Regions from separate parts of the Nocardioides sp. 616 genome, predicted to be linked through region 2. Evidence: predicted binding sites of a transcription regulator. Region 2 holds the regulator's gene; each other region holds the start of a gene.

Region 1 (10,172 bases), on a different contig from region 2:
GTCCAGGGCTACCCGCTCAGCTGAGCGGCTGCGCCGGCGGCTCGGCCGCGTTTCGTCCGCTGCGCGGGCCGCGGCGCGCCACCCACCACAGCGGCAGTCCGAGCGCCAGCGCGACGACGGCCCAGGGCAGCAGCAGCCCGGCCACGGTGGCCAGCGCCACCGCCGCCCCGCTCAGGCCGTCCCAGCCGGACGCCAGGCCGCTGAGGAAGCCCGACTCCTCGGTCTCGGGGGTGGCGCCTGCCGCCGTCCGCTCCACGTGCACGGTGATGGTGGACATCGACGTCTGGTCCGCCAGCCAGACCCGCTGCTGCTTGAGCGAGTCGAGGTCGGACTGGCGCCGGGTCAGCTCGGACTCGATCGAGACGATGTCGGCGATCCGGTCGGCGCGGTCCAGGAGCACCTCGATCCGCCGCAGGCTCCGTTCCTGGGCCCGGATCCGGACCTCGTTGTCGATGACCTGGGTGGTCACGTCCTCGGTGTCCCGCTCGGTGGAGTCGAGCTCGCCGATCTCCTCGAGCCGGGTGATCGCGTCGCCGAACCTGGCGGTCGGCACGCGGAGCACCAGCCGGGTCCAGACCAGCTCGCCGTCGCTGGAGTCGGCCTCCTCGTCGGCCACCTCGCCGCGCAGCGCGTCCGCGACCTGCTGGACGTCGTTGCGCGCGGCGCGCACGTCGTCGCTGTGCAGGGCGACGGTGGCGGTGGCGATCACGGCGCGCTCGGCGACCGCCGGACGGGCGGTGGCGGCGGCGCGGGCGCCGGGGCCGGCGTCCGCCTGAGAGGTGCCCGCGCCGGCATCGCCTTCCTGGGCAGCCGAGTCGGCGGTCGAGTGGGCGGCGTCCTGGTCGCTGGACGAGCACCCGCCGAGCGCGGCGAGGGTGGCCAGGAGCGCAGCTGCGGCGGCGGTGCGGATTCGTCGGGTCATGGCCCTACGACGCCGGCCGTCCCGGGTTGGTTCCGCCGGCCTCAGCCGGGCGGGTCGCCCACCACGCTGAAGCGGGGGAGCAGGGACCCGCTTGGCAGAACCGTCGGCGGGCGGGCGGGTTGGCGCTTGGCGGCAGGGCGGATGGTGAGTTAATGTACATCAAACCAATAGACTTACTTGTTCGAGTAGCTCCGCGGCTCGGGCTGCTCGTCCCCAGGGGCGTCCGCCTTGACCACGCTCAGCCCTAGAAGAAGACGAGGAAGCTCATGTCGTTGAAGTTCCACTGGTTCCTGCCCACCAACGGCGGCGACGGTCGGCAGGTCGTCGGCGGGGGTCACGGCGTCGACGCCCAGGGCTCCCAGCGCCCCGCCTCGGTGCCCTACCTGGGCCAGATCGCCCGGAGCGCGGAACAGCTCGGCTTCGAGGCGGCGCTCACCCCGACCGGCGCGTGGTGCGAGGACGCCTGGGTCTCCACCGCGATGCTCAGCACCCTCTCGGAGCGGCTGAAGTTCCTGGTCGCCTTCCGCCCCGGCCTGGTGGCCCCGTTCCTGGGCGCCCAGATGGCCGGGACCTTCCAGAACCTCTCCGGGGGACGGCTGGCGCTCAACGTCGTCGTCGGCGGCGAGGACCACGAGCAGCGGATGTTCGGCGACTTCTCCACCAAGGAGGAGCGCTACGAGTCCGCCGGGGAGTTCCTGCACATCGTGAGGGCCCTGTGGAGCGGCGAGAAGGTCACCTTCCACGGCCGTCACCACTCCGTGGAGGACGCGGTGCTCGCCCAGATCCCCGACCCCATCCCCGAGATCTACTTCGGTGGCTCCTCGCCGGCGGCCGGCGTGGTCGCGGCCAAGTACTGCGACGTCTACCTGACCTGGGGCGAGCCGCCGGCCGCAGTGGCGAAGAAGATCGCCTGGATCCGCGAGCTGGCCGAGAAGGAGGGCCGCGAGGTCCGCTTCGGCGTCCGCCTGCACACCATCACCCGCGACACCCGCGAGGAGGCCTGGGCCGAGGCCGACCGCCTGCTGGACGGCATCAGCGAGGAGCAGATCGCCAAGGTGCAGGCCGGCCTGGCCCGCAGTGGCTCCGAGGGGCAGCGCCGGATGCTGGAGCTCAACAAGGGCAGCAAGGACGGCCTGGAGATCCACCCCGGGCTGTGGGCCGGGGTCGGCCTGGTCCGCGGCGGCGCCGGCACCGCCCTGGTGGGCAGCCACTGTGAGGTCGCCGACCTGGTCGAGGAGTACGCCGCCGTGGGCATCGAGGAGTTCGTGCTCTCGGCGTACCCCCACCTGGAGGGCGCCTACTGGTTCGGTGAGGGCGTGCTGCCCGAGCTGGCTCGTCGCGGCCTGTGGCAGCACCCGGCCCCGGTCGTCGGCCGGGCCTCGGTGCCCTTCGGGGCGGCGGCCTCATGAGTGACCCTGCCGAGACCACTGCCGAAACCACTGCCGAGACCACTGCTAAGACCGGCGCGTCGCTCGGCCTTGACCCCCGTGCGCTGCGGGACGTCTTCGGGGCCTTCCCGTCCGGGGTGGTCGCGGTCGCCGGCCGCGTGGGCGGCCAGCTGATCGGGCTGGCGGCCAGCTCGTTCACCTCGGTCAGCCTCGACCCGCCGCTGGTCTCCTTCTCCGTGGCGCGGACCAGCAACACCTGGCCCGCGCTGCGGAAGGCCGGGCAGCTGGGCATCAGCGTGCTGGCCGACCACCACGACGTGCTCTGCCGCCAGCTCGCCGGTCCGGCGGACCAGCGCTTCGACGACCTGGCGCTGCGCACCAGCGCCAGCGGCGCGGTGCTGCTGGAGGAGGCGGTGGCCACGCTGACCTGCTCGCTGCACGCCGAGATCGAGGCCGGGGACCACACCATCGTGCTGCTGGCGGTGCACGAGGTGCGGGCCGAGCCCGAGCGGGCGCCCCTGGTCTTCCACCGCAGCGGGTTCAAGCGGCTGCACCGCGACGACCTCGACCCCAGCAGCCTGGACGGCCGGATCAACGGCGAGCCGGTGCGGCCCGACGAGGACGGCGACCTCCCCCCAGGGCTTGAGGCGGTCGCGGTCTGACAGATTGGGACCATGGAGACAGCGGAGCCGCTCGACGTGGTGGTGGTCGGAGCCGGGGTGGCCGGCCTGGCCGCCGCGCATCGGCTCGCGGCCACCGGGCGCCGGGTCCTGGTCCTGGAGGGCGCGCCGGAGGTGGGGGGCAAGGTGCGCCGGGCATCGGTCGCCGGTGTCCGGGTCGACGTCGGCGCGGAGGCGATGCTCAACCGGCGACCCGAAGGGGTGGACCTGGCCCGGCTGGTCGGGCTGCCGATCGAGCACCCCACCACCGCCTCGTCCCGGATCTGGACCCGGGGCGCCCTGCGTCCCCTGCCCCGCTCGCTGATGGGGGTGCCGCTGGACCTCGCGGCGCTCGAGGCGTCCGGGGTGCTCTCGCCCGCCGGCCTGCTCCGGGCCCGGCAGGAGCCCGAGGTGCCCCCGCTCCAGCTCCTCGCCGACGACATCTCCGTCGGCGACCTGGTCGCCGAGCGCTTCGGCGACGAGGTCGTGGACCGGTTGGTGGAGCCCCTGCTCGGCGGGGTGTACGCCGGCAACGCCCGTCGCATCTCGGCCCGCGCGGCGGTGCCGCAGCTGGTCGCGCTCGCCCAGCGCGGGTCGGTGCTGGAGCGGGCCCCTGCCGTCCCCTCCACCCAGGACCTCCCCGTATTCGCCGGCATCCCCGGCGGCATGGGCCAGCTGCCCGAGGTCCTGGCCCGCAACCTGGACGTGCGCACCGGCGCCACCGTGCGGGAGCTGCACCGGCACCCCGACGGGTTCGCGCTCACCGTGGGGCCCACCACCGCCCCGGAGCGGGTCGTGGCCACCGCGGTGCTGCTGGCCACCCCGGCGGCCGCCACCTCGCGGCTGCTCGCCGAGGTCGCCCCCGGGGCCTCGATCGAGCTGGCGCCCCTCGAGTACGCCTCGATGGCCGTGGTCACCTTCGCCTTCCGGCTGGCCGACGTCGCCGAGCTCGAGGCCAGCGGGTCCTCGGGGTTCCTGGTGCCGCCGGTCGACGGCCGCCGGATCAAGGCCTCCACCTTCTCCTTCGCCAAGTGGGGCTGGGTGCGCGCCGCCGGCGCCGAGCAGGACGTGGTGCACCTGCGGACCTCCCTGGGCCGCCACGGCGAGGAGACGGCGCTGCAGGCCAGCGACGAGGAGCTGGTGGCGTGGTCGCTCGCCGACCTCGCCGAGGCCACCGGCTGCACCGCGGTCCCGGTCGACGTGCACGTGCAGCGCTGGGGCGGGGGACTGCCGCAGTACGCCCCAGGACACCTGGAGCGGGTGGCGCGGCTCCGCGCGGCGCTGCCGCCGGGCATCGCGGTGGCCGGTGCGGCGTACGACGGGGTGGGCATCCCGGCGGTCATCGGGTCCGCGCTCCGGGCCGTCGACGCGCTTGCGGCACCGCGGGGCTAGTCGGGTGCGGGTGCGCTCCGTCACAGGGGCACAATGGGGGCCATGAGCGACGCGCCGACCGAGACCACCCCCACGAACGCCTCCCGGATCAAGGACCTCAACGACTCGATCCGCTACACGATGTGGTCGGTGTTCAAGCTGCGCGACCTGATCGGCGACGCCGACCGCGCCGCGGAGGCGGCCGAGGTCGAGGAGCTCTTCGCCAAGCTCGCCGCCGACGACGTGGTGATCCGCGGCACCTACGACGTCAGCGGGCTGCGCGCCGACGCCGACGTGATGGTCTGGTGGCACGCCGAGGACAGCCAGCAGCTGCAGGCGGCCTACAACGCGTTCCGCCGTACGGCGTTCGGTCGACGCCTGGAGCCGGTCTGGTCGCAGATGGCCCTGCACCGGCCCGCGGAGTTCAACAAGTCCCACATCCCGGCGTTCCTGGCCGACGAGACCCCCCGGGCGCACGTGTGCGTCTACCCGTTCGTGCGGTCCTACGAGTGGTACCTGCTGGAGGACTCCGAGCGCCGCACCATGCTGGCCGACCACGGCAAGATGGCGCGCGACTTCGTCGACGTGCGCGCCAACACCGTGGCCAGCTTCGCGCTCGGCGACTACGAGTGGATGCTCGCCTTCGAGGCCGACGAGCTCTACCGGATCGTGGACCTGATGCGGCACTTGCGCGGCTCCGAGGCGCGCCGCCACGTGCGCGAGGAGGTCCCGTTTTACACCGGCTCCCGGGCCAGCGTCGCCGAGCTGCTCGACCGCCTGCCCTGAACCCTGGCTGAAGCGGGAACCACCGCCCGGTGGCACGCGTCGAACAGGGCATGAGGACCCTGAGGCTCGTCGCGGCCCTGCTGAGCCCCGCACTGCTGCTGGCCTGCGGCACCGGGGACGGGGACGGCGCCGCGAGCGATCCGGGTCCCGCCACGGCTGCGCCGTCGAGCCCCGTGCAGCCGGACGTGCCGGCCGCCACCGGCCGCGTCAGCACGCCGCAGCTGGGGCTGGTCATGGACACCGGTCGGCCCGAGCTCTGCCTGGGGCCGGTGGCGCAGTCCTGGCCACCCCAGTGCCGGGGCCTGCCGCTGGCGGGCTGGCGGTGGTCGGAGCATCCCGAGCACGAGGAGCAGGACGGCATCCGGTGGGGCAGCTTCGCGGTCACCGGGACCTGGGACGGGGAGAGGTTCACCGTCCAGGAGGCGATCCCCGCCGCCCGGTACGACGTACCTGACGCGGAGCCGACCGCCACCTCGACCCCCGGCACGACGGTGCGGCCCTCGTTGTCCCCGGACGAGCTCGCGGCGGTCGCCGAGGAGTCGGCGCTGCTGCCCGGCCAGCGCGGGGCGGCCGTGGTCGAGGGACAGGTGCTGGTCGACGTGGTCTACGACGACGGCTCGCTCCAGGAGTGGGTCGATCAGCGCTGGGGTCGGGGTGTCGTGGTGCTCCTGCCCCTGCTGACCGGCGATGGTGCGCCATGATCGGGTCCATGACGCGATCGCAGCTGCGAAGCACCGCGGCGCTGGCCCTGGCCGGCCTGGTCCTGGGGCTGGCGGCCTGCGGCACCAGCGACCAGGCCCGCGAGCAGCCGCTGAGCGGCTCGAAGGCGATGCCGGAGACGGTGCCGGCCGCCGATGGCCCCGTCACCACCGACGGGCTGGTCACCGTGCTGGACGAGGGGCAAGCCGAGGGCGGCCCGAGGCTGTGCCTGGGGCCGGTCGCCCGATCGCTCCCTCCGCAGTGCGAGGGCGTCGCGCTGGCTGGCTGGAGCTGGTCCGAGCACGCCGAGCACCAACGGCGTGCCGGGGTGCGCTGGGGCGACTTCGCGCTGACCGGGACCTTCGACGGGTCCACCTTCACCGTCACCGAGGCGGTCCCCGCTGCGCTGTACGACGAGCTGCCGGTCGAGGAGAGCGATCTGGACACGCCGTGCCCGGAGCCCGCGGACGGCTGGGAGGTCGTCGATGCCGCGAAGGTGAGCAGCGCCGCGCTGGACGAGACCCTGCGGGTGGCCGGACAGCTCCCCGGGTACGCCGACTCCTGGCTGGACCCGGCACCGGCCGCGGAGACCGATCTGGGCATCGTCAACGTGCGGGTCGTCCAGGACGTGGCCGGTGCGGAGGTCACCCTGCGCGAGACCTGGGGCGGCGCGCTGTGCGTCGCCCAGGCGGCGTACTCGGCAGCCGAGCTCACCGAGCTGAGCAACACTCTCCAGAGGATGCCCGGAGTGCTGACCAGCTGGGCCTGGCTCGACGTGGTGCGTCTGGTGGTCGTCCACGACGACGGCTCGCTCCAGGACTGGGCAGACCAGACCTACGGCGAGGGTCGGGTGGAGGTTCGTTCCACCCTCACCCCCGAGGAGGGTTGAGCAGACCCCCTCCTGCTCAGGCCCGCAACAACCGGTGCCCTGCGAGAGAGGGGACACCTGTCCGTGCAGCAGGTCAGCCTCTATAGCGTTGGCGTGTGCCGTTATCTCTCACGTCAGCACGCGTCATGCTGGTCGCGTCGTTGACGACAGCACTCGCCGCCGGAGGTATTGCAGCGGCGTGGGTTTTCATCGGCCGGACTGGGTTCGCCTTCGCCTGGGTCACTCATTTCATCCTCATGGCGTGGGTTTCTTCGATCGTTGGTCCGCGGGTACACATTCCGAGTCACGGTTGGCTCCGGGTCAGGCACTGGGAGGCGCGGCTCTACCCGGCACTGGGGGTCCGACTGTTCGGGAAGCTGCTCGACGTCGTCGGGTGGAACGCGGTCATAGCAAGAGAACGTGGGTTCAACGGCACCCGGGAGGGCCTGAAAGAGCTCGATCAGCACACACGTCGCTCCGAGGTCGGCCACAGCATCTGCCTTTTCGTTGCTGCGGCCGTGGCTTCCGGCGTGCTGTGGACAGGGGCCTGGCGAGGCGCTGTCTGGCTGCTGGCCCTCGCACTGCCCCTACATCTGTACCCAGCGCTACTGCAGCGGCTCGTGCGTGCCCGCCTTCAGTCCATATCGGCCAGGCTCTCGAGGAATCCCCCTCTCACTTCTGAGGCGGATCGTGCTCAGTCAGAAGAAGAGGTGTCCTGCTTTGGCTGCAAGGTGAGGCTCAGCGAGTTGATGCAGTAGCGGTCGCCGGTCGGCGTGCCGTAGCCGTCGGGGAAGACGTGACCCAGGTGGGAGCCGCACGTCGCGCAGCGCACCTCGACGCGCTTCATGCCGTGGCTGGTGTCCTCGATGTACTCGATCGTGTCGGTCATCGGCTGGTAGAAGCTCGGCCAGCCGCACCCGGAGTGGAACTTGGTGTCGGACTCGAAGAGCTCCGAGCCGCAGGCCTTGCAGGAGTAGACCCCGGTGGTCTCGGTGTCGTTGTACTCACCGGTGAAGGCGCGCTCGGTGCCGGCCTGGCGGAGGATGGCGTACTCCTCCGGGGACAGCTCTGCTCGCCACTGCTCGTCGGTCTTCTCCACGTCGTAACCCATGAGGCTCACCGTAATCGTGCCTCCCAAGACCGCCCGCGGGAGGTAGTCCTGGGTTTTCGAATGTTCTTTCGAAAACTGTCTCAGTTGTTGGGATCGCTGAGCTGGAATGTCGGTGCCTGCCGGTTGGCTTGTCCCATGTCGACGAGCCAGTTGCGGGACCCGGTGGGGGTGGCTGTTGCCGCGCCGCACACGTCGGGCTCGGGGTCGTCAGGATCCGTGCTGGTGGACTCGGTGGCGGAGGCTCGGTTGGGGCTGCGTGCCGCGGCGATGGTGTCGCCGGGGTCGTTGGAGGTGGGGGAGCTGGCGGCGGCGATCGGTGAGCTGGCGGGGTTGGAGTCGGCGGCGACGGCGTTGCGGTTGGCGCTCTCCGCCGAGGCGCAGGTGCGGCGGGTGGCCGAGGATCCGGTCCATGGTGGTGCGGCGTCCGGGACGGATGCGTGGTTGGCCGGGTTGCTGGGTGCGACGCGGGAGTCACAGGCAGCGGGGTTGAGGTTGGGGGAGCTGTTGTCCTCCAAGTACGCCGCGACGCGGGAGGCGTTCGCGGCGGGCCGGATCAGGGTGGACCAGGTCCGGGTGATCGTGAACGCCGCGGAGCAGGCTCCGGCCCGGGCCACGCCCGAGCAGCTCGCGACCGCGGAGGAGCTGTTGGTGGGCAAGGCGACCGGGGACGGGACGCGGTCGGGGCGTGCGATGAACGCGAAGCGGTTGCGGCAGGCGGCGCGGCGGATGTTCGATCCGGTGGATCGAGGGCTGGCTGATGAGCACGAGCACGCGATGTTGACCCGGGAGAAGCATGGTGCTGACCGGGAGACGTACCTGTCGTTGCACGACAACGGGGACGGGACGTGGTCGGGGCGGTTCCGGATCCCGGAGCTGCACGGGAACCTGTTGGACACGGTGCTGGGCCGGTTGACCAGCCCGCGGCGGGTGGGCCGGGACAGGACCGGGGCTCCGGTGGTCGATGAGACCGCTGCGGGGGTGGGGGAGAGTGTGTCGTTCCCCGAGGTCCAGGGTGCGGCGTTGTGTGAGCTGATCGAGCACCTGCCTACCAGTGGGCATGGCGGAGCGGCTGCGGCGGTGCTGGTCACGTCGGACCTGGCGGCGTTGTTGGACGGGGTGGGTGCGGCTCGGTTGGAGACCGGAGTGCGGGTGAGCGCGGGGGATGCTCGTCGGTTGGCGTGCGAGGCGGGCTTGATCCCGGTGGTGCTGGGCGGTCGCTCGGAGCCGCTGGACCTGGGCCGGGAACGCCGGTTGCACTCGGTGGGGCAGCGTCGGGCGTTGTCCCTGGTCCATGACTCGTGTGCGGTGGCGGGGTGCGAGCGGCCGTTCTCCTGGTGCGAGGTCCACCACCACCGGTTGGCCTGGTCCCGGGGCGGGGGCACGGATCTGGGCAACGGGTTGCCGTTGTGCGGGCATCACCACCGCAGAGCCCATGACCCGGGCTGGGACCTACGTGAGCACACCTCCGGGGAGCACCGCTTCCACCGCAGACGATAGGAGCGGCCTGCCGGAGGGGAGTCCGCGTGTCGAGAGGAGCGCCAGCGGCCGGAGTGCCGGGATCCTCGCTAGCGTGACCCCATGGCCACACCAGCAGCCTTCGTCCAGGCCGGGGACCGGGAGGTTCGCGTCTCCTCTCCGGACCGCGTCATCTACGAGGCCACCGAGCACACCCCGGAGGTCACCAAGCTGATGGTGGCGCAGTACTTCGCCGACGTCGGCGACCCGCTGATGCGGGCCCTGCGCGACCGGCCCACCGCCCTGGAGCGGTGGCCCTCGGGGGTGCGGGAGGGCTTCAAGCTGGCCACCGGCCCGCAGGACAAGGACGCCGAGGCGTTCTACCAGAAGCGGATCGCCAAGGGCGCCCCCGACTTCGTGGAGGCGGTGGAGATCACCTTTCCGTCCGGCCGCAAGGCCTCGGAGATCTGCCCAACCGAGATCGCGGTCCCGGTCTGGTGCGCCCACATGGGCACGCTCACCTTCCACCCGTGGCCGACCCGCCGGGCAGACGTGGACCGCCCCGACGAGCTGCGCATCGACTTGGACCCGCAGCCCGGTACGTCGTTCGCCGACGCGGTGCGCGTCGCCGGGGCCGCTCGCGAGCTGCTGGCCGAGCTCGGCATCCGGGGATTCGCCAAGACCAGCGGCAACCGCGGCGTGCACGTCTTCGTCCGGATCCGGCCCGACTGGGAGTTCGTCGACGTCCGGCACGCCGCCATCGCCTTCGGCCGCGAGCTGGAGAAGCGTGACCACGGCGTGACCACCGCGTGGTGGAAGGAGGAACGGGGGAGCAGGATCTTCGTCGACTACAACCAGAACTGCCGCGACCGCACCATGGCCTCGGCGTACTCGTTGCGCCCCCTGCCCGGTG
Region 2 (10,172 bases):
GCCGCCGGATCAACGACCGCATCGCCAAGCTCCGCCGCGAGCTCAAGGCGATGAAGGGCACCCGCGACAACAAGCGGGCCCAGCGCCAGCGCAACCAGATCCCGAGCGTCACGATCGCCGGCTACACCAACGCCGGCAAGTCCTCCCTGCTCAACCGGCTCACCGACGCCGGGGTGCTGGTCGACGACTCGCTGTTCGCCACCCTCGACCCCACCACCCGTCGTACGACGACCGCGGACGGCCGCGTCTACACGATGAGCGACACCGTCGGCTTCGTCCGGCACCTGCCGCACCAGCTGGTCGAGGCGTTCCGCTCCACGCTGGAGGAGGTGGCCGACTCCGACCTGATCCTGCACGTGGTCGACGGCTCCCACCCCGATCCCGAGGGGCAGCTGGCGGCGGTCCGCTCGGTGTTCGCCGAGATCGACGCCGGCGACGTGCCCGAGCTGGTGCTGATCAACAAGGCCGACGCCGCGGACCCGATGGTGATCGCGCGGCTGCGTCAGCGCGAGCCGCACAGCGTCGTGGTCTCCGCACGCACGGGGGAGGGCATCGAGGACGCGCTCAAGACGATCGAGCACGAGCTGCCCCGGCCTGAGGTGGACTTCACGGTGCTGCTGCCCTACGAGCGCGGCGACCTGCTCAACCAGCTGCACCAGCACGGCGAGATCGAGTCGCTGGAGCACACCGAGCACGGCACCCTGATCCACGGGCGTGCGCACCCGGACCTCGCCGGCGAGCTGGACGCCTACGCGCAGTGAGCCGCTGAGGCTCGGCGGCACGAGGCGGAACCATGAGGCGGCCCGAGTCGTTGGTCCCTGAGGTCGCCCCCCGATTGGGGGCGGCGTTGCCGCCTGAGGAAAGATGCGTCGCATGTCACGTGGTGCCTGGATCCGCTTCCTTCTCGTCCTCGGTCTGCTGGCCGGCTGTGCGGCGCTCGCGCTCAACAAGGAGCCTCGCCTCGGCCTGGACCTGAGCGGCGGCACCTCGCTGACGCTGCAGACCTCGGACTCGCCGTCGGGGGTCAAGGCCAACGCCGAGAACACCGACCGGGCGGTCGAGGTCCTCCGCGGCCGCGTCGACGCCCTGGGCGTCTCGGAGCCGACCCTGGTCCGCTCCGGCGACAACCGGATCCTCATCGAGCTGCCCGACGTCCAGGACCCCGACCAGGCGGTCGAGACCATCGGACGCACGGCCCAGCTCACGGTGCACCCGGTCGTGGCGGGCGGCCTCGCCAGCGTGGACGCCAAGCCCAGCAAGAAGGGCGACATCGTGGTGCCCAGCGACCAGGGCGACATCCTCGAGCTCGGTCCGGCCGCGCTGGAGGGCAACGACATCACCGGTGCCGACGCGACCCAGCCGCAGAGCTCGACCCAGTGGGTCGTCGACGTCGACTTCTCCAGCCAGGGCTCGAAGGCCTTCGAGAAGCTCTCGGCCGCAGCGGCCTGCGCCACGGGCGACCAGAAGCGCATCGCGATCGTTCTCGACGGTGAGGTCATCACCTCCCCCCAGGTGACGGTGCCCTGTGGTGCCTCGATCTCCAACGCCACCCAGATCGAGGGCAACTTCAGCCTCGAGGAGGCCAAGAACCTCGCGATCCTGATCGAGGGCGGCGCGCTGCCGCTGCCGGTCGAGATCATCGAGCGCCGTACCGTCGGCCCGACCCTGGGCGACGCGGCCATCGAGGCATCCTGGAAGGCCGGGGTCATCGGGCTCCTCCTGACCGGGCTGTTCATCATCGCCGTCTACCGCTTCGTGGGCTTCCTGGCCACCATCGCGCTCACCTCCTACGCGCTGCTCGCCTACGCCATGCTGGTGGGGCTGGGCTCCACGCTGACACTGCCTGGTCTGGCCGGTTTCGTGCTGGCCATCGGGATGGCGATCGATGCCAACGTGCTCGTCTTCGAGAGAGCCCGGGAGGAGTACGAGGACCAACCCTCGGCCGGGCTGCGGCGCGCCCTCATGGTCGGCTTCAACAAGGCGTGGAGCGCGATCATCGACTCCAACGTCACCACGCTGCTCGCCGCCGGTCTGCTGTTCTTCCTCGGCTCCGGGCCGATCAAGGGCTTCGGTGTCACCCTGACCATCGGTGTCGTGGCGTCGATGATCTCCGCGCTGATCATCGCCCGCGTGCTCACCGAGCTGGGGGTGAGCAACAAGTGGGTGGCCCGCCACCCGAAGTTCACCGGCATCGGCGACATCGGTCGGGTGCGCAAGTGGCTGGAGGCGAAGAACCCCAACCTCATGATCCGCCGGGGCCTGTGGCTGGTGATCTCCGGCGTGGTGATGCTGGTGGCCCTGGCCGGCATCTTCATCCAGGGGCTCAACCTCGGGGTGGAGTTCACCGGCGGTCGGGTCCTGGAGTACTCCACCACCAAGACCCTCACCGCCGACGACGCCCGGGACGCCGTGGAGGACGCCGGCTTCCCCACCGCGACGGTCCAGCTGGCCGACGAGGACAAGATCAGCATCCGCACCGGCGAGCTGAGCGACGCCGAGGCCAAGGACATCGCCGCGGCGATCGACGAGGCGGGCGACGGAGCGACGCTGGAGCGCGACGAGGTGATCGGGGCCTCGCTGGGTGACGAGCTGCGCAACAAGGCGCTGATCGCCTTCGGTGTCGCCTTCCTGGCCCAGCTGGCCTACCTGGCGCTCCGCTTCAAGTGGACCTTCGGCCTGGCCGCGGTGGCCGCGATGTTCCACGACGTGGTCATCGTGGTGGGCCTCTTCGCCTGGCTGGGCAAGCCCATCGACGGCATCTTCCTGGCGGCTGCGATGACCATCATCGGTCTCTCCGTCAACGACACCGTGGTCGTGTTCGACCGGGTGCGCGAGCGTTGGCACGGCTCCAAGCCGGGCGAGAAGTTCACGGAGATGGCCAACAAGGCGGCCATCGAGACGCTGCCGCGCACGGTCAACACCGGCCTGGGCACGATGTTCATCCTCGGGGCCCTGGCGGTGCTCGGTGGCGACTCCCTGCAGGACTTCGCCATCGCCCTGCTGGTGGGTCTGATCGTCGGTACCTACAGCTCGGTCTTCACCGCCACCCCGATGGTCACCTACCTGCAGGAGAAGTGGCCGATGAGCAAGGAGAAGAAGGTGCGCGCCGAGCGCGCGCCCGACGACTCCGGCGCCGTCATCTGAGCTGTCGGCAGGCAGGGATAGTGTGCTCGGGTGCCTGATGTCCCCGCTGAGAAGGAGCCCCACGACACCTCCCGCGTGACCGAGGTGCTCGGCGCTGCGGTCACCGCGCTCGGTGGCCAGGAGCGGGCGGGGCAGGTGCAGATGGCGCAGGCCGTCTCCACGGCCATGCACGACGGCCGGCACCTGCTGGTCCAGGCCGGCACCGGCACCGGGAAGTCGCTGGCCTACCTGGTCCCGAGCCTGCTGCACGGGCAGCGCGTCGTGGTGGCCACCGCCACCCTGGCGCTGCAGCACCAGCTGGTCGAGCGGGACATCCCACGCCTGGTGGAGGCGGTCGGCGACCGCCTGGACGCCTCGTACGCCGTGCTCAAGGGGCGTTCGAACTACGCCTGCCTGCACCGCATCCGCGAGGGCGTCCCGGACGACCAGGGCGTCCTGGTGGACGTGCCCGAGGGCACGATGGGCGCCGAGGTGCTCAAGCTGCGGGCCTGGGCCGAGGAGGAGGTCGAGAACGGCGGCACCGGCGAACGGGACAACGCGCCGCGGCACAACGACCGCCTGTGGCGCCAGGTCAGCGTCAACCACCGCGAGTGCCTCGGCGCCGCGCGCTGCGCCTTCGCCGCCGAGTGCTTCGCCGAGCGCGCCAAGGAGAAGGCACACAAGTCGCACCTGATCGTCACCAACCACTCCTTGCTGGCCATCGACGCCATCGAGGGGGTCCCGATGATCCCCGACTACGACGTGGTGGTGATCGACGAGGCCCACGAGCTCACCGCCCGGGTCACCCAGGCCGCGACGGACGAGCTGGCGGTCAACGACGTGGAGCGGGCCGCGCGTCGGGCCAACAAGTACGTCGCGGACCGGGGCGGCGCCAACAGTCCCGCCGACGACCTGGCGGACGCGGCGGACGCGCTGGCGGACGCGCTGGCGATGACGCCCCCGGGCCGGATCGACCAGCGCACCGACCAGCTCTCCGACGCCCTGGTGCTGGTGCGCGACGCGGCGCGGGCCCTGGCCTCGGCCTTCGGCAAGGAGGAGGGCGGCGACGTGGACGCTGCCCGCACGCAGGCCAAGGGCATGGCCCAGGAGGTCTTCGCGACCGCCGAGCGGATGGCGGCGGGCAAGGACTCCGACGTGATGTGGCTCAACGAGGCGCGGGACCGGATCCCCGCTCGGCTGGCGATCGCGCCGCTGCAGGTGTGGGGCCAGATGCGGGACCGGCTGCTGACCGACAAGACCGTGGTCTTCACCTCGGCCACGCTGATGCTGGGGGGCGACTTCAACACGGTCGCCGGCAGCGTCGGGCTCAAGCCGTCCGAGCGGATCGACACCGGTGCGCCCGAGGTCGAGGCCGACGGCGCCCTGCCGTGGCAGGGTCTCGACGTGGGGTCGCCGTTCGACTATGGCCGCCAGGGCATCCTGTACGTCGCCCGCCACCTGCCGCCGCCGGGACGCGACGGGCTGGGCAAGGCCCAGCTCGACGAGATCGTGGAGCTGATCGACGCAGCCGAGGGGCGCACGCTGGGCTTGTTCTCCTCACGGCGGGCCGCCGAGACCGCCGCCGAGGCGGTGCGCGAGCGGCTGCCGCACCTGACCACCCTGGCCCAGGGCGAGGCGCAGCTGCCGGAGCTGGCGCGACAGTTCGTCGAGGACCCGCACACGATCCTCTTCGGCACTCTCAGCCTCTGGCAGGGCCTCGACGTGCCCGGGGAGACCTGCCAGCTGGTGCTGATCGACCGCATCCCGTTCCCGCGGCCCGACGACCCACTGATGAGTGCTCGGCAGCGCGCGGCAGACAAGGCCGGGGGCAACGGGTTCATGCAGGTCGCGGCGACCCACGCCGCACTGCTGCTGGCCCAGGGTGCGGGGCGGCTGATCCGCACCACCACCGACCGCGGCGTGGTCGCGGTGCTGGACCCCCGGTTGGCCACCGCGCGGTACGGCGGCTTCCTCAAGGCGAGCCTGCCGCCGATGTGGACCACGACCGACCCGCAGGTGGTGCGCAAGGCGCTGACCCGGCTGGCCGGCGACTCAGCTCAGTAGCCGAGGATCTGGTAGTCCCGCCGGTACATCGTCTCGACCAGGCTCCGCAGCGAGTCGGAGACCTCGCGGGTGCTGCCAGGGGAGCCGGTCTGGTTCTGGGCCACCGTCGGCACCGCCGGTGCGCCGATGCGGCGGCAGACCTCGGCGAAGTCCTCGTCGAAGGTCTCCAGTCGTCCCACGAAGTCGACCTGGCTGAGGTCGATGAGCCGGGTCTGCAGCGCGAGGTGCTGGTCGGTGCCCGGCACCTGGCCGAGGTCCTGGGCGGCCACCCAGCGGGCGAACTCCTCGACGTCCTGCATCTTGCGGTGCGTGGCCTCGTCGAAGTGGAAGTAGTTCATGTCCACGACCTTGTTGTGCCAGGCCGAGACGAACCGGTCCAACGGGTCGCGGACGAAGGCGAACTTGAAGTAGTCCCCGAACACGTCGATGGGGTAGCGGATCCGCATCGCGTGGTCCACGTCCAGGGGCACCTCATGGGTGGTGAAGTGGTGGCGGATCGTGCGGGTGGCGACCTTGGCCACCCGGAACCAGATGAACCGGTGCTGATGGCCGATGGTGAGGTTGTAGCTCAACGGGGAGAGGCGACTGGACGCGCCGCTGTGGCGGTCCAGCTCCTTGAGGAGGGCCTGGCTCTCGTCGGTCAGCTTGAACCGGTCGTCAGGCTTGGTGCGGAACTGCTCGGAGGAGAGGGCGGCGGGTTCGGCATCTCGTCGGCTTCGTCGCACCGCCGTGAGATTACACGACCCGCCGCCTCGTCTCCGGAGTGGCGACGACCCCTTGCTCAGACGCGGCGCAGGACCGCGGTGACCTTGCCCAGGATGGTGGCGTGGGTCCCGTCGATCGGCTCGTAGGCGTCGTTGTGGGGGAGCAGCCAGACCTGGCCGTCCTTGCGCTGGAACGTCTTGACCGTGGCCTCACCGTCGATCATGGCGGCGACGATCTCGCCGTTGGAGGCTTCGGGCTGCTGCCGGATCACGACGTAGTCGCCGTTGCAGATCGCGGCGTCGATCATCGAGTCACCGGAGACCTCGAGGAGGAACAGCGTGCCGTCGCCCACCAGCTGCTGCGGGAGCGGGAAGACGTCCTCGACGCGCTCCTCGGCCAGGATCGGACCACCGGCGGCGATCCGACCGACGACCGGCACGTAGCGGGCGGCCGGCGCGGCGTCGCCGACACCGGTGGGGTCGAAGATCGTCTCCTCATCGCTGCTCATGGCGCGACGGGCCGCCATCACCTCGGGCAGGAACACCTCGAGCGCCCGGGGCCGGTTGGGGTCGCGCTTGAGGAAGCCCTTCTCCTCCAGCACCTTGAGCTGGTGGGCCACGCTGCTGGAGCTGGTGAGGCCGACCGCTTGGCCGATCTCGCGCATGCTCGGCGGGTACCCACGCTGCTCGATCGCGTCCTTGATGGTGGAGAGCACCCGCTGTTGCCGCGGGGTGAGGCCGGTGGCGTCGGGAGGGCCGTCGGGCAGGGCCACAACCTTGCCCTTGGTCTCGCGCGGGTTGGCCATCCGGTGTCCTCCTGGTGTGGTGCGATCTCGGTGGTCTCACCGTAGTCGTCGCCGGACCGGAGTTCAAACATGTGTTCGAACGGCGTGTTGCCTCAGGTCTGCGGGTGCCACTCCCAGGTCACCACGTTGAACTTGGTGCGGAAGCCCAGGTCGACGTACACCTGGTAGCCCTCGTCGTTGGCGAGCACCGTGGCGGTCCGGGCCTCGGTGTGCGCGGCGCGGTTGAGCATGGTGGCGCACAGGGCCTTCGCGACGCCCCGGCCCCGGGCGTGCTCGCTGGTGCTGACGTTGGCCAGCATCACGCTGGTGCCGCGGCGGTGCATGGTGCTGGCGCCCAGCGGTTCGCCGGTGACCAGGCTCCGGGCGATGAAGAACTGGGTGTCGGCAGGGTCGAGGGTGTCGAGGAACTGCAGGTGCTCGGCCTCAGTGCCTCGGGGTAGGCCGAAGCCGGAGAACAGGATGGAGCTGACAGGTTCGAGGTGGTCGGGCCAGGCGACGTCGATGTAGACGTCGTCCGGGGTCCCGGGATCGACGGTCTCCTGCAGCGCGAGGTGCATCGCCGGGTTCTCGCGAGGCACCATCCCGGCCTGCGCCAGGGTCGCCTCCAGCGCAGGGGTGGTCGTCTTGGGGGTGGTGACCCACCGGAACGGGAGTCCGCGCTCGAGGTAGGGGCCCAGGAGTGCCGGGACGCGGGTCGGCACGTCACGCGCCGAGATGCGCGCGTGCGTGATCACGTTGCCCGCCGGAAGAGGCAGGTGCGACCAGTACAGGATCGCGTCCGGCTCGTGAGTGGTCTGGAAGACGGGGGAGAGGGACATGGCCTGTTGGAGAGCTTCGAGGTCTGCCTCGATGATCGCCATCGGCGTGGTCAGCGTGTCTCGCATGCGGGAGACGCTAGGGGGGCCGCCTAGACAGTTGCATGCCTCAAACTGATGACATCGGCGTAATCGCTAGGCAATGTCGGGTTTCGTGGTGCATTTTCCTCCCTTTCGCGGAGGATCCGCGCTCAGCGCGTAAGGACCGGCGAACCTCGCAGCCGCGACACGGTCGAACACTTGTTCGCACAGATGCTTGATTCATTCGAACATGTGCTCTAACTTCGTACATGTGTTCGATCGAACGTCTGATCGACTCCTCGCAGTCCGCAGATCAGGACTGTCGGCGGAGACCACTAGACATGAGATCAACACAAGCCAACCGGCTGACCACTTCCCCCGGAGGTCCCCATGAGCACCATGACGCTGAACCCCACCCGCGAGCTTCGCTTCGGTCGTGACCTGCCTGTGGCGGCCCGTCCTGGGTCGGGGTCCTCGAGCGTGCGCCTGACGCGTCGTGGGCGAGTGGTCGTGGTGGCCGCGATCCTGCTGACCGTGCTGGTCCTCGGGGTCTTCTTCGGTTCCCGCTCGGTCGCGACGGACGAGGCTGGTTCGCCGGCACCCACCGAGGTCGTGATGGTGGGCCAGGGGGACACCCTGTGGGGGATCGCGTCGGAGATTGCCGCCGACGGCGACGTGCCCAGCGTGATGTCGGAGATCAAGCGGTTGAACGCGCTCGACTCCGGGATGCTGACCCTGGGTCAGAAGCTGCGCATCCCGCTCGCTGACTGACCGTGCTGCGCGCCCGCGCAGCCCCATGGATCCACAACTGAATAGCTTCCATCGCTCGCTTCGACCCCGAGCGGTGGATAGGGGAAGACGAGGGGCGGGCTCACGTGCTGAGCCCGCCCCTTGAATTCGCTACCTGCGGGAGATCCGCCGTCTACCCGGCGGGCGAGGCGCGGCCGGTTTCGGCGGCTCCGCAGTCATCTCGATGGTGTCGGTCGGGGTCGTCGCAGGGTCGCTCGGTGCCGGCGTGTTCGGCGAGGAGCTGAAGCCGAGTGCTGACGAGAGGCGAGTGGCGAGCATCAGACCCACGAAGAGACAGGCCGCGGCGCCGATGGAGGCGAGCACCAACATGGCCCAGCCGCCGCCGCTGCCCGACCTGGCGGCGCTGCCGAAGTCGATGGCGGCGTACACCAGGTAGCCCCAAGCCACGACGCAGGCGGTGATCCCACCGGCGTACCCCACGACCTTCGGGTCGATGGACGACGCGGAACGCGTCGAGGAAGGTGTTGCTCGTCTCGATCCTGCCCGCTTGCCCGTCGCCACGCCGGCCATTGTGTCAGGCCTGGTCATCGGGGTCGGGACCCGTCGCCCGAGCGGTCCAGACAGATTTTTCTACCCGATATTAGGTCTGACCTGCACGTTTGTCGGACATCGCTCGGGCGCCGGAAACCCGTGGCCCCAGAAAAGCCGTTCCGCTTGCCAAGCGTTGTGCCAGGGACGTACGGTTACCACTACATCTAGTAGTTACACCGTTGTGGTTCTCCACATCTAGTCCACAGGGACCGGGTGGTTCGCCCACAGCACAGACAGTTTCATCCACAGGAAACAGGCCGTCATCCACAGGCGTTAACCCTGAGAGCAGGGTTTTACTGCTGTGCCCGGATGACGCCACACCGGGCCGAGAGGAGACACCCGACATGCACTGCCCCTACTGCCGTCACACCGACACCCGGGTGCTCGACTCCCGCGTCTCCGACGACGGTGGCCAGATCCGCCGCCGTCGTACCTGCCAGGAGTGCGGCAAGCGCTTCAGCACCGTCGAGCTCATGCAGCTGATGGTGCTCAAGCGTTCCGGTGCCACCGAGCCCTTCACCCGCGAGAAGGCGATCCAGGGTGTGCGCAAGGCCTGCAAGGGCCGGCCCGTCACCGAGGACCAGCTCGCCTGCCTCGGGCAGGCGGTCGAGGACGCACTGCGCAGCGAGGGATACGCGGAGGTGCCCGCCCACGAGGTCGGGCTCGCGATCCTGAGCCCGCTCCGGGAACTGGACGAGGTGGCGTACCTGCGGTTCGCCTCCGTCTACCGCGCCTTCGAGAGCGCAGAGGACTTCGCCAACGAGATCGAGTGGCTGCGCGCGGAGCGCTCAGCCACAGCACCTCAGCCCACGGGCTGACCAGATACTGCCCGGCACGTCGTGGGGAAGCGGCGTGCCGGGCGCACCACAGCACAAACCGACGCAACGACGCAGCAGGGACTGAGGAGAATCATGACCGAGACGGTGAACAAGGGTGGTCTGAAGATGCAACGCGTCTTCAGCACCGAAGGCACCCACCCCTACGACGCCATCACCTGGGAGCGCCGCGACGTCGTCCAGACCAACTGGAAGACCGGCGAGACCGTCTTCGAGCAGCGCGGCGTGGAGTTCCCCGACTTCTGGAGCGTGAACGCCTCCACGATCGTCACCACCAAGTACTTCCGCGGCGCCGTCGGCACCGACGTACGCGAGTGGAGCCTCAAGCAGCTCGTCGACCGCGTGGTGAAGACCTACACCAAGGCCGGGATCGACAACGGTTACTTCGCGACGACCGCCGATGCGCAGGTCTTCGAGGAGGAGCTCACCTGGCTCCTGGTCAACCAGTACTTCTCGTTCAAC
Region 3 (10,172 bases), 280 kb from region 2:
CTCGACCACGCGGGCGGCCTGGGCCTGTGACCCCTCCTGCAGCCCGTGGTCCACGGTGACCCCCACGACCTGCCAGGGCCGGTCCCGGGCCTCGAAGACCGTGGCGGCCAGCAGGGCCAGCGAGTCCGCCCCGCCGCTGCAGGCCACCAGCACCGGGGCACCGACGCGCACGGCAGGCGCGTCCGCCAGGGCCCGGCGTACCGCCAGGCGCACCGCGGCGACCGCGGGATGGGGACCCATCGCCGGTCAGCCGTGGACGCGGGAGATCCAGGCCTGCGGCTGGTGGATCTCGTCCTTGGTCGGCAAGTTCGCCGGCTCGGCCCAGACGGCGTTGAAGTCGGCCATGCCGACCTTGTCGACCACCTGCCGGACGAACGCGGCGCCGTCGCGGTACTGCGCCATCTTGGCGTCCAGCCCCAGCAGTCGACGGAGCAGCCGGTCCAGGGTCCCGACGCCGCCGCGGCGCACGTTGAACTTCTGCCTGATCTCCGACACCGACGGGATCACGCTGGGACCCACCCCGTCCATCACCACGTCGGCGTGGCCCTCCAGCAGCGACATCACGCCGGTGACCTGGTCCAGGACTGCCCGCTGCTCCGGCGTGCCGAGCACGCCCATCAGCCCCGCGCCACCCTCACGGGCGCCGCGCACCAGCTCCGAGGCGCGGCGCACCAGGTCGGTGAGGACCACGTCGGGCTCCACCGTGCCGGTGATCTGCGACATCAGGGAGAACAGGTGCTCGCGCATCCAGGGCACGGCGGTGAACTGCACCCGGTGCGTCTCCTCGTGCAGGCAGACCCAGAGCCGGAAGTCGTGGGGGTCGGCGCCGATCTCGCGCTCCACGGCGACCACGTTGGGCGCCACCAGCAGCAGCCGTCCGGAGGGGGCGAAGAACGGGTCGAACTGCCCCAGCACCTTGCCGCCGAGGAAGCCGAGCAGCAGCCCGACCTCGGCGCCGGTGACCCGGGACCCCACGGCGTGGCCGAACCCGCCGGGTGCGCTCTTGCCGGTCATCAGCTTGCCGGCGAGCGGCTCGATGATGGTGGCGAAGCCGTCGGCGTTGGCCTGCACCCACCCGGCGCGGTCGACCACCAGCACCGGCGCCGTCGCCGAGCCGGCCTCGAGCCCGGTGAAGTCGCGGACCAGCCCGGTCGAGCGGGTGGCGCCGGCGCGCAGCTCGGCCACCACGGCGTCCGCCTGCCCGGCCCCGATCTCGGGGCCGTCACCGGCCACCCGGGAGCCGACCCGGACCGCGAGGTCCCAGTCGATCATCGGGGTGCCGCCCTGCGGTGTGTCCTGGCTCATGCAGCGACCCTAGCCAACGGCCCGGCACCGGCACCCGGCCAGCGAGGCCGCCGCCTGGTCCAGCGCCTGGCGCGCGTCGAGGGTCGAGGCGGGCGCCACCTGGTCGGCGGCCAGCACGAACGCCATCGGGGTGCCGTCGAGGTCGGTGGCCAGCCCGGCCAGGGCGTGCACGCCGGTCAGGGTGCCGGTCTTGGCCCGCACCCGCCCCGGTCCCGCCGGGTCGCCGTCGACGAAGCGCCAGGTGAGCGAGCCGGAGAAGCCGGCCACCGGCAGCCCTTCGACCGCCGCCCGCAGCTCGGGGTGGTCCGGCGAGGCGGCCAGCCGGATCGCGGCCAGGAGCGTCTGGGCGCGCACCCGGTTCTCGCGCGAGAGCCCGGACCCGTCGTACACCTGGTCGGCGGAGACGTCGACCCCGAGCGCGGCCAGCGTGGACAGCACGCCGGCGGTCCCCGCGGCGGACGACCCCTCCCCCGAGGTGGCCAGCCCGACGTGCCGCGTCACCACCTCGGCCGCCTCGTTGTCGCTCACCTCGATCAGCCGCTGCACCACCTGGTCCAGCGGTGCCGAGGTGACCTCGGCCAGCTCGGGCGCGGCGGCGGAGGCCGTCACCTGAGTGGGCGCCCCGGCCACTCGTACCCCGGCGTCGGCCAGCGCGGCGGCGAACCGCTCCGCAGCGACGCGGGCCGGGTCGCCCACCCGGCCGTCGCCGTCCTCGTCACGGCCGCCGTCGACCCACAGCGAGGTGATCGGCGCGACGATCTCGTCCGGGACGTAGTCGGGCTGCCAGTGCGGGTTGTCCGCCGGCCCGGAGAACAGGGAGGTGTCGTAGCTCAGGCGCACCTTGCGCCGCGGACGGTCGCCGGCCAGCAGCGCCTCGGCGGTCTCCCGGGCCAGGGTCACCACGTCCGCCTGGTCGGGCTGGCCCCCGTCAGCCACCGGCTCGCTGGCCAGGTAGGGATCTCCTCCGCCCACCAGCACGATGTCGCGCGGTCGCTCGCCCTGGACCACCCGGGTGGAGAACGTGGTCTCGGGGCCGAGCGCCTCGAGGGCCGCGACCGCGGTGAGCAGCTTGGTGGTGGAGGCCGGCACCACGGTCCCACTCCCCCGGGAGTACGCCGGGGGGCTGCCGGCGAGGTCGGCCACCAGCGCGACGACGTGCCCGCCCAGGTCGTCCTGGCGCAACGGCCCGCGCAGGGCGCGCCGGACCGCGCCAGGGTCCAGGGGTGCGACCAGGGCGGGCGGGACCGTCCTCACCGGCGCCGGCTCGGGCAGGTTCAGACCCGCCGGCGGCTCGACTGCGGCACCGGTCGGCGCCTCCCAGCCGAGGTGGCGAGGACCCCAGTCGCCCCGGTCCGCCGCGACCCCGGCGGAGAGCAGTGCCAGGACCAGCAGCACCGGTAGCCAGTGCGCGACCCGACCTGGGCCGCGATAGCGCCCCCGAGTGCGGCCCGCGTCACGTCTCGACACCTGTGTATTCCTCCCCGAGTGTGTGGATGCAGCCATTGTGCGGGACACTGACCCCCATCGGCGCCTTCGGCCTGCTTTACCGCGGCGGACGCCGTCCCCATACACGCGATGATGACGAGGTGAAGTGACGTGCTGGAGTTCGACGTGCTGGTCGAGATCCCCAAGGGCGAGCGCAACAAGTACGAGGTCGACCACAACAGCGGCCGGCTCCGCCTGGACCGGATGCTGTTCACCTCCACGGCGTACCCGGCCGACTACGGCTACATCGAGAACACCCTCGGCCAGGACGGCGACCCTCTCGACGCGCTGGTCCTGCTGGGCGCCCCGACCTTCCCCGGCTGCCTCATCGCCTGCCGCGCCATCGGCATGTTCCGGATGACCGACGAGGCCGGCGGCGACGACAAGGTGCTCTGCGTCCCGACGCACGACCCGCGGATGGCGCACCTGCAGGACATCGGCGACGTCTCCAAGTTCGACCGCCTGGAGATCCAGCACTTCTTCGAGGTCTACAAGGACCTCGAGCCCGGCAAGTCCGTCGAAGGCGCCGACTGGGTCGGTCGCGAGGAGGCGATCGCCGAGGTGCACGCCTCGTTCGAGCGGTTCAAGACCGAGGGCCACGGCGACGACGTGGCCAACCTCGCCGACGACAGCCTGGGCGAGAACGCCTGACGCACCCCACCAGCACGCCACTCGGACGCCCTGACTCAACGAGTCGGGGCGTTCGTGGTCTCACCGTGTTCGCGCTCGCCCGTCGGCCAGTCAGCCAGTCAGCCAGTCAGCCAGTCATCCGAGCACAGTCGCCGCTGAGCCGTCACTATGGCCTCGAGCTGCGCCGTGTCGGGTGGGACGATAAGCAGCCGGTGTTCCGTCCCATCCGGCACGCCTGGCGCGTCGAGGGTCGCCCCCGGCACGCACCCCCAGCCGCGGCCTGACCCCGTGCGGAATACGGCAGATGAGTGCGTTTAGCCTTTCAGTGCGGCAGCCCGCTACCAGTTCTCGCCTCGGTTGTGGCCGATCCAAGCGTCCGCGTGTTCGGCGCGGGTGGCGCGGACGTGCGTCGTCGGGCGTAGGAGACGGTGACTGCGGCGAGCATTGGTCCCCAGGCGATCAGCGGCAGGTACAGCAGGCCGACAACGTGGACTCCTGCCGGCGTCATGTCGGTGTGTGGGACGCTCCACCAGAAAAGCAGTTGAGTCCACAGGAGGATGAGGGCGACCGCGCCCGCCGATGCCACTATGACGACCGGTCGCGTGCGGACGGGGCGACCGCCGAAGCGGGGCACCCAACGCGGTACGACTTCGCCCCACGGCTGCACGAGGCCGAGGGTGAGCAGTGCGGCAGCTTCGCTGATCACACTGAGGACCACCAGGTAGACCAGGCCGGATCCGGTGGGGTCGAGGTCGGTGAGCCCTTGCTCGGTGAACCCGCCGGAGAAGCCGAGGACGAGAGCGAGCCTCCACAGGGCGGAGGGCAGCGGTGTGAGCGCCGCGGCGTGCGCCGCCACGCGAGCCCATCGCGGAGGGGGCTCCGCGGCTAGACGGAGGCTCTGGACGCTTTCCGCGGAAGTCACAATCGGACACTAGGAGCCGCGGCGACGTCGTCCTAATCACCCACTCTCGCTTCTGACGTATGTCTTGGAACGGTGCGCCCATGGCTGGGAGCCCAGGACCTGGCCATTGGACAATCGCAACTTGTGTAGCGGTGTCACCAGGCGTCCCACGGGCTGTCGGTCACGGCTGCATTTTCGCGCACGTCCGCTCATCGGCTACTTGTCTCATTGACCCAGGACCGGTGCCGCAGCCGGGTCCAGTCTCGTCCGCAAATGGGACACACCTACTTAGCTATCTGGCCGACTGCGGCCGACGTCCGCTATCTGCGCCGGCTGTAGCGGACGTCGCCGTTGGGCAGGCGTTGGTGCAGGTAGCGATCGTCGTGGATGCGGTGGTGGTGGAAGGAGCAGAGCAGGAGCGCGTTGTCGAGGTCACTGGCGCCTTCCCGGGACCAGGGGACCAGGTGGTGCGCCTCGCACCAGGTAGCCGGGATGGTGCACCCGTCGGCGCGGCACTGCTGGTCCCTGAGCGCCAGCGCCTTGCGCTGCGCCGGTGAGAAGAGCCGGGCGGTGCGGCCCAGGTCGAGTGGTTCGGACTTCGTGCCGAGGACCGCCGGAACGAGATCTGCGGTGCACGCCAGGCGCCGGGCCTGAGCGGCGCTGATGGTCTCCCCGCCGGCCAGGGTGCCCACGCCCAGACCTTTCAGCAGGTCGGACAGGTCGATGGTGATGACCAGCTGGGTGGCGGCACCGCCGTGCAGCGGCAGTCGCGACGGGTCGAGCCCTTCCAGGAGGGAGCAGAACGCGTGTCCGAGCCGCAGGTCGCAGGGCACCGACTCCCCGGTGGCGTCGCCCGCCGTCCCGCGAGGGTTGGTGAAGGCCTCCAGGGTGGTGACCAGACGAGTGGCGACGTGGGCGGGGACGCGTGCCTTCACCAGCGTGGTGCCGTCGCCCAGGTCGCGGGTGCTCAGGGAGGTGACCCGACGGGCGTGCCGGTCCTGGTCGGCCAGCCTCCGACCCTCGGCGTCCTCGTCGAGGTGCGGGGCGATGACATGGAGGATCCGAGCGCCGAGCCGGGCCAGCTCGCGAGGCCCGAACACGGCGGCCTGCTCGAGCAGGTGGGCCTGTGCCAAGGCGAGGACCTCGGCACGCTTGTCCGGGGTCACCGGCGGCGCCACCCGGGCGTCCGCGGCCAGGTCTGCGAGCACCCGGTCCAGGTCGCCGAGCGCGCGGGCGATCACGTGCCCCTGGTCGGTGTTCACCGCGCCGGTCTGCAGCGCGGCGCCCAGGTCGCGCCACCGCTCGTCGCAGTCCAGCGCGAGGCGCTGCAACCGGCGGTGATGGTCTCGGTCCCGCCGGGTGCGGTGGGTCATCCAAGACGCGACGTCGCGGTGCCCCTCGGCGGCCGCCACCTCGCCGGAGGCCGCCATGACCCGGGTCTGCAGCACCGTCACCCGCGACGTCAACCGGTCCAGGAGCAGCAACGCCTCGCGCTGGGCGGTCACGCCCATGAACATCGGGTCGAGCGCGGCCACCTCGTCCAGGGCCCGGTCGATGACCGCCGCGCATCCCAGGATGGGGTGGGGCTCTTCGGGGGTCACGGACCAGCTCATGACCAGAATCTACGCTCGACCTCCGACAGTTCTGACCTGTATTCGATCAGCCGTTCGAACGCGAGAATGGACCCGCCCTGGCAACTGGCCGCGCCCTAGGATGCATCGCGCTCAGTGGTCTGCGACAGGATGGTGCACATGCGCCACGTGACCGACAGCGAACGTCGGCGGCGGCTCGCCCGCCGCCACGCGCTGGCACCTGGGCATCGCGTCAAGAGCGCTGAGGCAGCGACGCGAGCCATGACGGTCCTGCACGCCACGGAGTCGCCGAGCGTCTACCTCTCCCTCTGGGCGCGCGTCGACGGGCTCAGGGTCGAGGACGTCGACCGTGCGCTGTACCAGGACCGCACCCTGGTCAAGCAGCTCGCGATGCGTCGTACCCTGTTCGTCTTCCCCCGGGACCTGCTGCCCGCAGCCTGGGGAAGCGCGTCGGCGCGGGTGGCCGCCGCCCATCGGGTCCGCCTCGGCAAGGACGCCGAGCTCGGCGGGCTCACCGAGGACGGTGCCGCCTGGGTCGATGCCGCCGAGAGGGCCACGCTCGCCCATCTCGCGGACGGTGTCGAGCGCTCCGCGCAACGGCTCCGCGCGGAGGTGCCGGCGCTCGCCGGCCGGATCGAGATGTCGCCGGGCACGTCATACGGCGGCAACAACCCGATCGCACCGCGACTGCTCACCCAGCTCGGGGTGGAGGCGAAGATCGTGCGCGGCCACAACGGCGGCCACTGGCGCACCGCCCGGCCCCAGTGGACCACGATGGCGGCCTGGCTCGGCGAGGTGCCCGAACCGGCCACGGAGCGAGAGGGGTACGCGGAGCTGGTTCGGCGCTGGCTCGCGACGTTCGGTCCCGGCACTGAGGCCGATCTGGTGTGGTGGCTGGGCTCGACGAAGTCGGCTCTGCGCGCCGCCCTCGCCGACGTGGCCGCGGTCGAGGTCGGGCTGGACGGCGGCGGCACCGGCTGGGTGCTGCCCGACGACCTCGAACCGGAGCCGGACGTCGAGCCCTGGGGCGCGCTGCTGCCGGTGCTCGACCCGACGGTGATGGGCTGGAAGGAACGGAGCTTCTACCTCGGCACGCACGGACCGCTGTTGTTCGACACCAACGGCAACGCGGGGACGACCGTCTGGCTGGACGGCCGGATCGTGGGCTGCTGGGTGCAGGACCCGGACGGCGTCGTGGTGATCAACCTGCTTGAGGACGTCGGCGCCGACACCCGCGCCGCGCTGGATCGGGAGGCGGAGCGGCTCACCACCTGGCTCGAGGGCCACCGGGTGAGCACTGTCTACCCGTCCAGCGCGATGAAGGAGACGTTGATTTCCTGACCCGCGAGAGTCAGCCGTCGACGCCCGCCGCCTCGTGCGACAGCAGCTCCTCCGAGCGCAGCACCACCCGCGGGATCGCGAACGCGTCCACCAGGTCGACCGCGATCGGCCGGACCTTGCGGCACAGCGCGTTGACCTCCTTGGTGATCGCCTTGGAGCGGGCGATGCTGAGCCGACCGTGCTCCATGAACCACGCCCGGTCGGCCTCGATGGTGGTCAGCGCGAAGAGGTCGCAGAGCAGGTTGAGCGCGACCTTGTTGTCCCCGTCCGGCAGCGCCGCCGTCTTGGCGACGAAGGCCTCCAGCACCAGTCGCTCCACGTGCGCGCGGGCCGCGGCGATCACGTGGTCCTGGACCTCGGAGAAGACGGTGCCCGGGTTGCCGCCGCCGCCCACGCCGGCCCGGATCCGGCGGGCCACCCCGCCCAGCATGTGCTCCTCGCGGAAGCGCAGCATCGCCAGCTGGTAGTTCGGGTCGAGCAGGCCGGCCTCCTGGTCCCACTCGTCCCCTCCGGGCAGGACGTCCTTGATCCGCTCCAGCAGCTTGTGCACCGCGGTCTTCTCCAGCACGGTCTCCACCGCGAGCCCGGCGACGAAGCGCACCATGCCGAACTGGTCCATCTCCTCGAACTCGCCGGAGTAGTCGGTGAGCAGGCCCTTGGCCACCAGCTGCAGCAGCACGTGGTTGTCGCCCTCGAAGGTGGTGAACACGTCCGTGTCGGCCTTGAGCGCCTGGAAGCGGTTGGTGGAGAGATAGCCGGCGCCACCGCAGGCCTCGCGGCACTCCTGGATGGTGCGGGTCGCGTGCCAGGTGCCGAGCGCCTTGGTGCCCGCGGCCGCGGACTCCAGCTTGCGCCGGGCCTCCTCGTTGTCGGTGATGCCGGAGAAGACGTCGTGCAGCTGTCCGGCCACCACCTCCTGGGCGAAGTGCATCGCGTAGGTGCGGGCCAGCAGCGGCAGCAGTCGGCGCTGGTGCATGCCGTAGTCCAGGAGCAGCTGCTCGGTACCCGGGTCGGCAGCCTCGAACTGGCGACGCTGGTCGCCGTACCGAATGGCGATGGCCATGGCGACCTTGGCCGCGTTGATGGCGGCGCCGCCGACCGAGACCCGGCCCTGGACCAGGGTGCCGAGCATGGTGAAGAACCGGCGGTTGGCGCTCTCGATGGGGCTGGAGTACACCCCCTCGGGGCTGACGTCGGCGAACCGGTTCAGCAGGTTGGTGCGCGGGATGCGCACCCCGTCGAACCAGAAGCGGCCGTTGTCGACGCCGTTGAGGCCCATCTTGGGCCCGCAGTCCTCGATGCGCACGCCGGGTGCCGGGCGGCCGTCGACGCGGACCGGTACGACGAACGCGTGCACCCCGTGGGAGGTCCCGGCCACCTCGAGCTGGGCGAAGACCACCGCGAGCTCGGCGTGCTTGGCCGCGTTGCCGATGTAGTCCTTGCGTGCGGACTCGGTGGGGGTGTCGATGACGAACTCGTCGGTCTCGGGGTCGAAGCGTGCGGTGGTCCTCAGCGCCTGCACGTTGGACCCGTGGCCGGTCTCGGTCATCGCGAACGAGCCCATCAGCTCACCGGAGACGATGCCTGCCAGCCACGCGTCGTGGTGCGCCTCGGTGCCGAGCTGGAGGATCGCGCCGCCGAAAAGACCGAACTGCACGCCCACCTTGACCAGCACCGACAGGTCGCCGAGGCCGAGCGTCTCGAACGCCGCGATGGAGGCACCGATGTCGCCGCCGCCGCCGTACTCCTTCGGCAGGCCCATGCCGGTCTGACCGGTGGCGGCCATCTCGACCACCACCTCCTTGACCCGCTCGCGGAAGGCGTCGCTGCTCATGGTCTCGGCATCGCTGAGGATGTCGGCGTAGTCGACCAGGTTGTCGCGCACCAGGTTGCGCACCTCGGCGTACTTCCCGTCCAGGATGCGCGTCAGGCCCTCGACCTCGACCACCGGTTGGCGGTACCCCTTGTCCTGGAGGTCCTTGTCTGCACTGTTGGTGGCCGCTGCGGCAGTCTCGGTCGACATGGGCAGAACCGTACCTGCGGCGCGATGAGGGGGTAGGCACATGGGCAGGCTGGTCTACGCGGCACTGACGTCGCTCGACGGCTACGCGGCGGACGAGGAGGGCCGCTTCGACTGGGCCGCCCCGGACGCCGAGGTGCACGACGCCGTCAACAAGCTGCAGGCCGGGGTCTCGACCATGCTGCTGGGACGCCGGATCTACGACGTGCTGGTCGCCTGGGAGACGGTGCCGTCCACGGTCACCGAGCCCGGCGGCACGGACGTCTCGCCCCAGGAGCGGGACTACTCGACGCTGTGGCACGGCTGCGACAAGGTGGTCTTCTCGGCCACCCTGGCCGAGCCACCCAGCGCCCGCACCCGGATCGTGCGCGACCTGGACCCCGACGAGGTACGCCGGCTGAAGGCGGAGTCGCCGGGAGACCTCGCCATCGGCGGCCCCACCCTGGCCGGGCAGGCGCTGGCGGCCGGGCTGGTGGACGAGGTCCACCTGTTCGCCTTCCCGGTGCTGGTGGGCGGCGGGCTGCGCGCGCTGCCCTCCGGCCTGCGGGCCGAGCTGAGACTGCGCGAGGCCCGCAGGTTCGATTCGGGGGTGGTGCACTCCGGGTACGACGTGGTCCTGTCGTAGCCTCACCTGCGTGAGCGCGACCGGAGCCGACCAGGAGACCCCGTTCGGACGGCTCGCCTACAACTTCTCCATCGTCGGGACCCAGAAGTCCGGCACCTCCACCCTGTCGGGCACCATCTCCCAGCACCCGCTGGTGTGCCGCCCGCCGCGCAAGGAGGCGCACTTCTTCAACGACGAGGAGTACGACTGGGCGCACCCGGACTACGAGCGCGACTACACCGCGCCCAAGCGGGCCCGGATCCACCGCATGGTGGGGGACTCGACGCCGGTCTA

Evidence for each region. Region 2 encodes LexA, which represses DNA repair genes until DNA is damaged. Its sites were predicted from a motif close to TCGAACANNTGTTCGA; they were not measured.
Region 1: C5H89_RS15445 (HNH endonuclease signature motif containing protein) is a predicted target of LexA. The motif match lies at 7,861-7,876, and genes of this name have one in related genera.
Region 3: C5H89_RS03710 (HNH endonuclease signature motif containing protein) is a predicted target of LexA. The motif match lies at 5,977-5,992, and genes of this name have one in related genera.

The regions. Positions count from the first base shown of each region.
Region 1 is NZ_POAG01000022.1:105,996-116,167, forward strand. Features, by position in the region: gene hemE (uroporphyrinogen decarboxylase) at 1-24, shown strand, start outside; gene C5H89_RS15405 (DUF4349 domain-containing protein) at 17-922, opposite strand; gene C5H89_RS15410 (LLM class flavin-dependent oxidoreductase) at 1,189-2,331, shown strand; gene C5H89_RS15415 (flavin reductase family protein) at 2,328-2,972, shown strand; gene hemG (protoporphyrinogen oxidase) at 2,985-4,361, shown strand; gene hemQ (hydrogen peroxide-dependent heme synthase) at 4,404-5,126, shown strand; gene C5H89_RS15430 (hypothetical protein) at 5,177-5,827, shown strand; gene C5H89_RS15435 (hypothetical protein) at 5,836-6,714, shown strand; gene msrB (peptide-methionine (R)-S-oxide reductase MsrB) at 7,388-7,804, opposite strand; gene C5H89_RS15445 (HNH endonuclease signature motif containing protein) at 8,072-9,301, shown strand; gene C5H89_RS15450 (DNA polymerase domain-containing protein) at 9,383-10,172, shown strand, end outside.
Region 2 is NZ_POAG01000010.1:73,793-83,964, reverse strand. Features, by position in the region: gene hflX (GTPase HflX) at 1-761, shown strand, start outside; gene secD (protein translocase subunit SecD) at 874-3,144, shown strand; gene C5H89_RS02305 (ATP-dependent DNA helicase) at 3,175-5,187, shown strand; gene C5H89_RS02300 (sulfotransferase family 2 domain-containing protein) at 5,181-5,912, opposite strand; gene lexA (transcriptional repressor LexA) at 5,969-6,697, opposite strand; gene C5H89_RS02290 (GNAT family N-acetyltransferase) at 6,790-7,581, opposite strand; gene C5H89_RS02285 (LysM peptidoglycan-binding domain-containing protein) at 7,924-8,304, shown strand; gene C5H89_RS19445 (hypothetical protein) at 8,591-8,719, shown strand; gene nrdR (transcriptional regulator NrdR) at 9,219-9,692, shown strand; gene C5H89_RS02270 (vitamin B12-dependent ribonucleotide reductase) at 9,714-10,172, shown strand, end outside.
Region 3 is NZ_POAG01000010.1:349,908-360,079, forward strand. Features, by position in the region: gene tilS (tRNA lysidine(34) synthetase TilS) at 1-240, opposite strand, end outside; gene C5H89_RS03690 (zinc-dependent metalloprotease) at 247-1,305, opposite strand; gene dacB (D-alanyl-D-alanine carboxypeptidase/D-alanyl-D-alanine-endopeptidase) at 1,315-2,772, opposite strand; gene C5H89_RS03700 (inorganic diphosphatase) at 2,905-3,441, shown strand; gene C5H89_RS03705 (hypothetical protein) at 3,743-4,276, opposite strand; gene C5H89_RS03710 (HNH endonuclease signature motif containing protein) at 4,642-5,934, opposite strand; gene C5H89_RS03715 (winged helix DNA-binding domain-containing protein) at 6,073-7,254, shown strand; gene C5H89_RS03720 (acyl-CoA dehydrogenase) at 7,265-9,277, opposite strand; gene C5H89_RS03725 (dihydrofolate reductase family protein) at 9,318-9,899, shown strand; gene C5H89_RS03730 (sulfotransferase domain-containing protein) at 9,910-10,172, shown strand, end outside.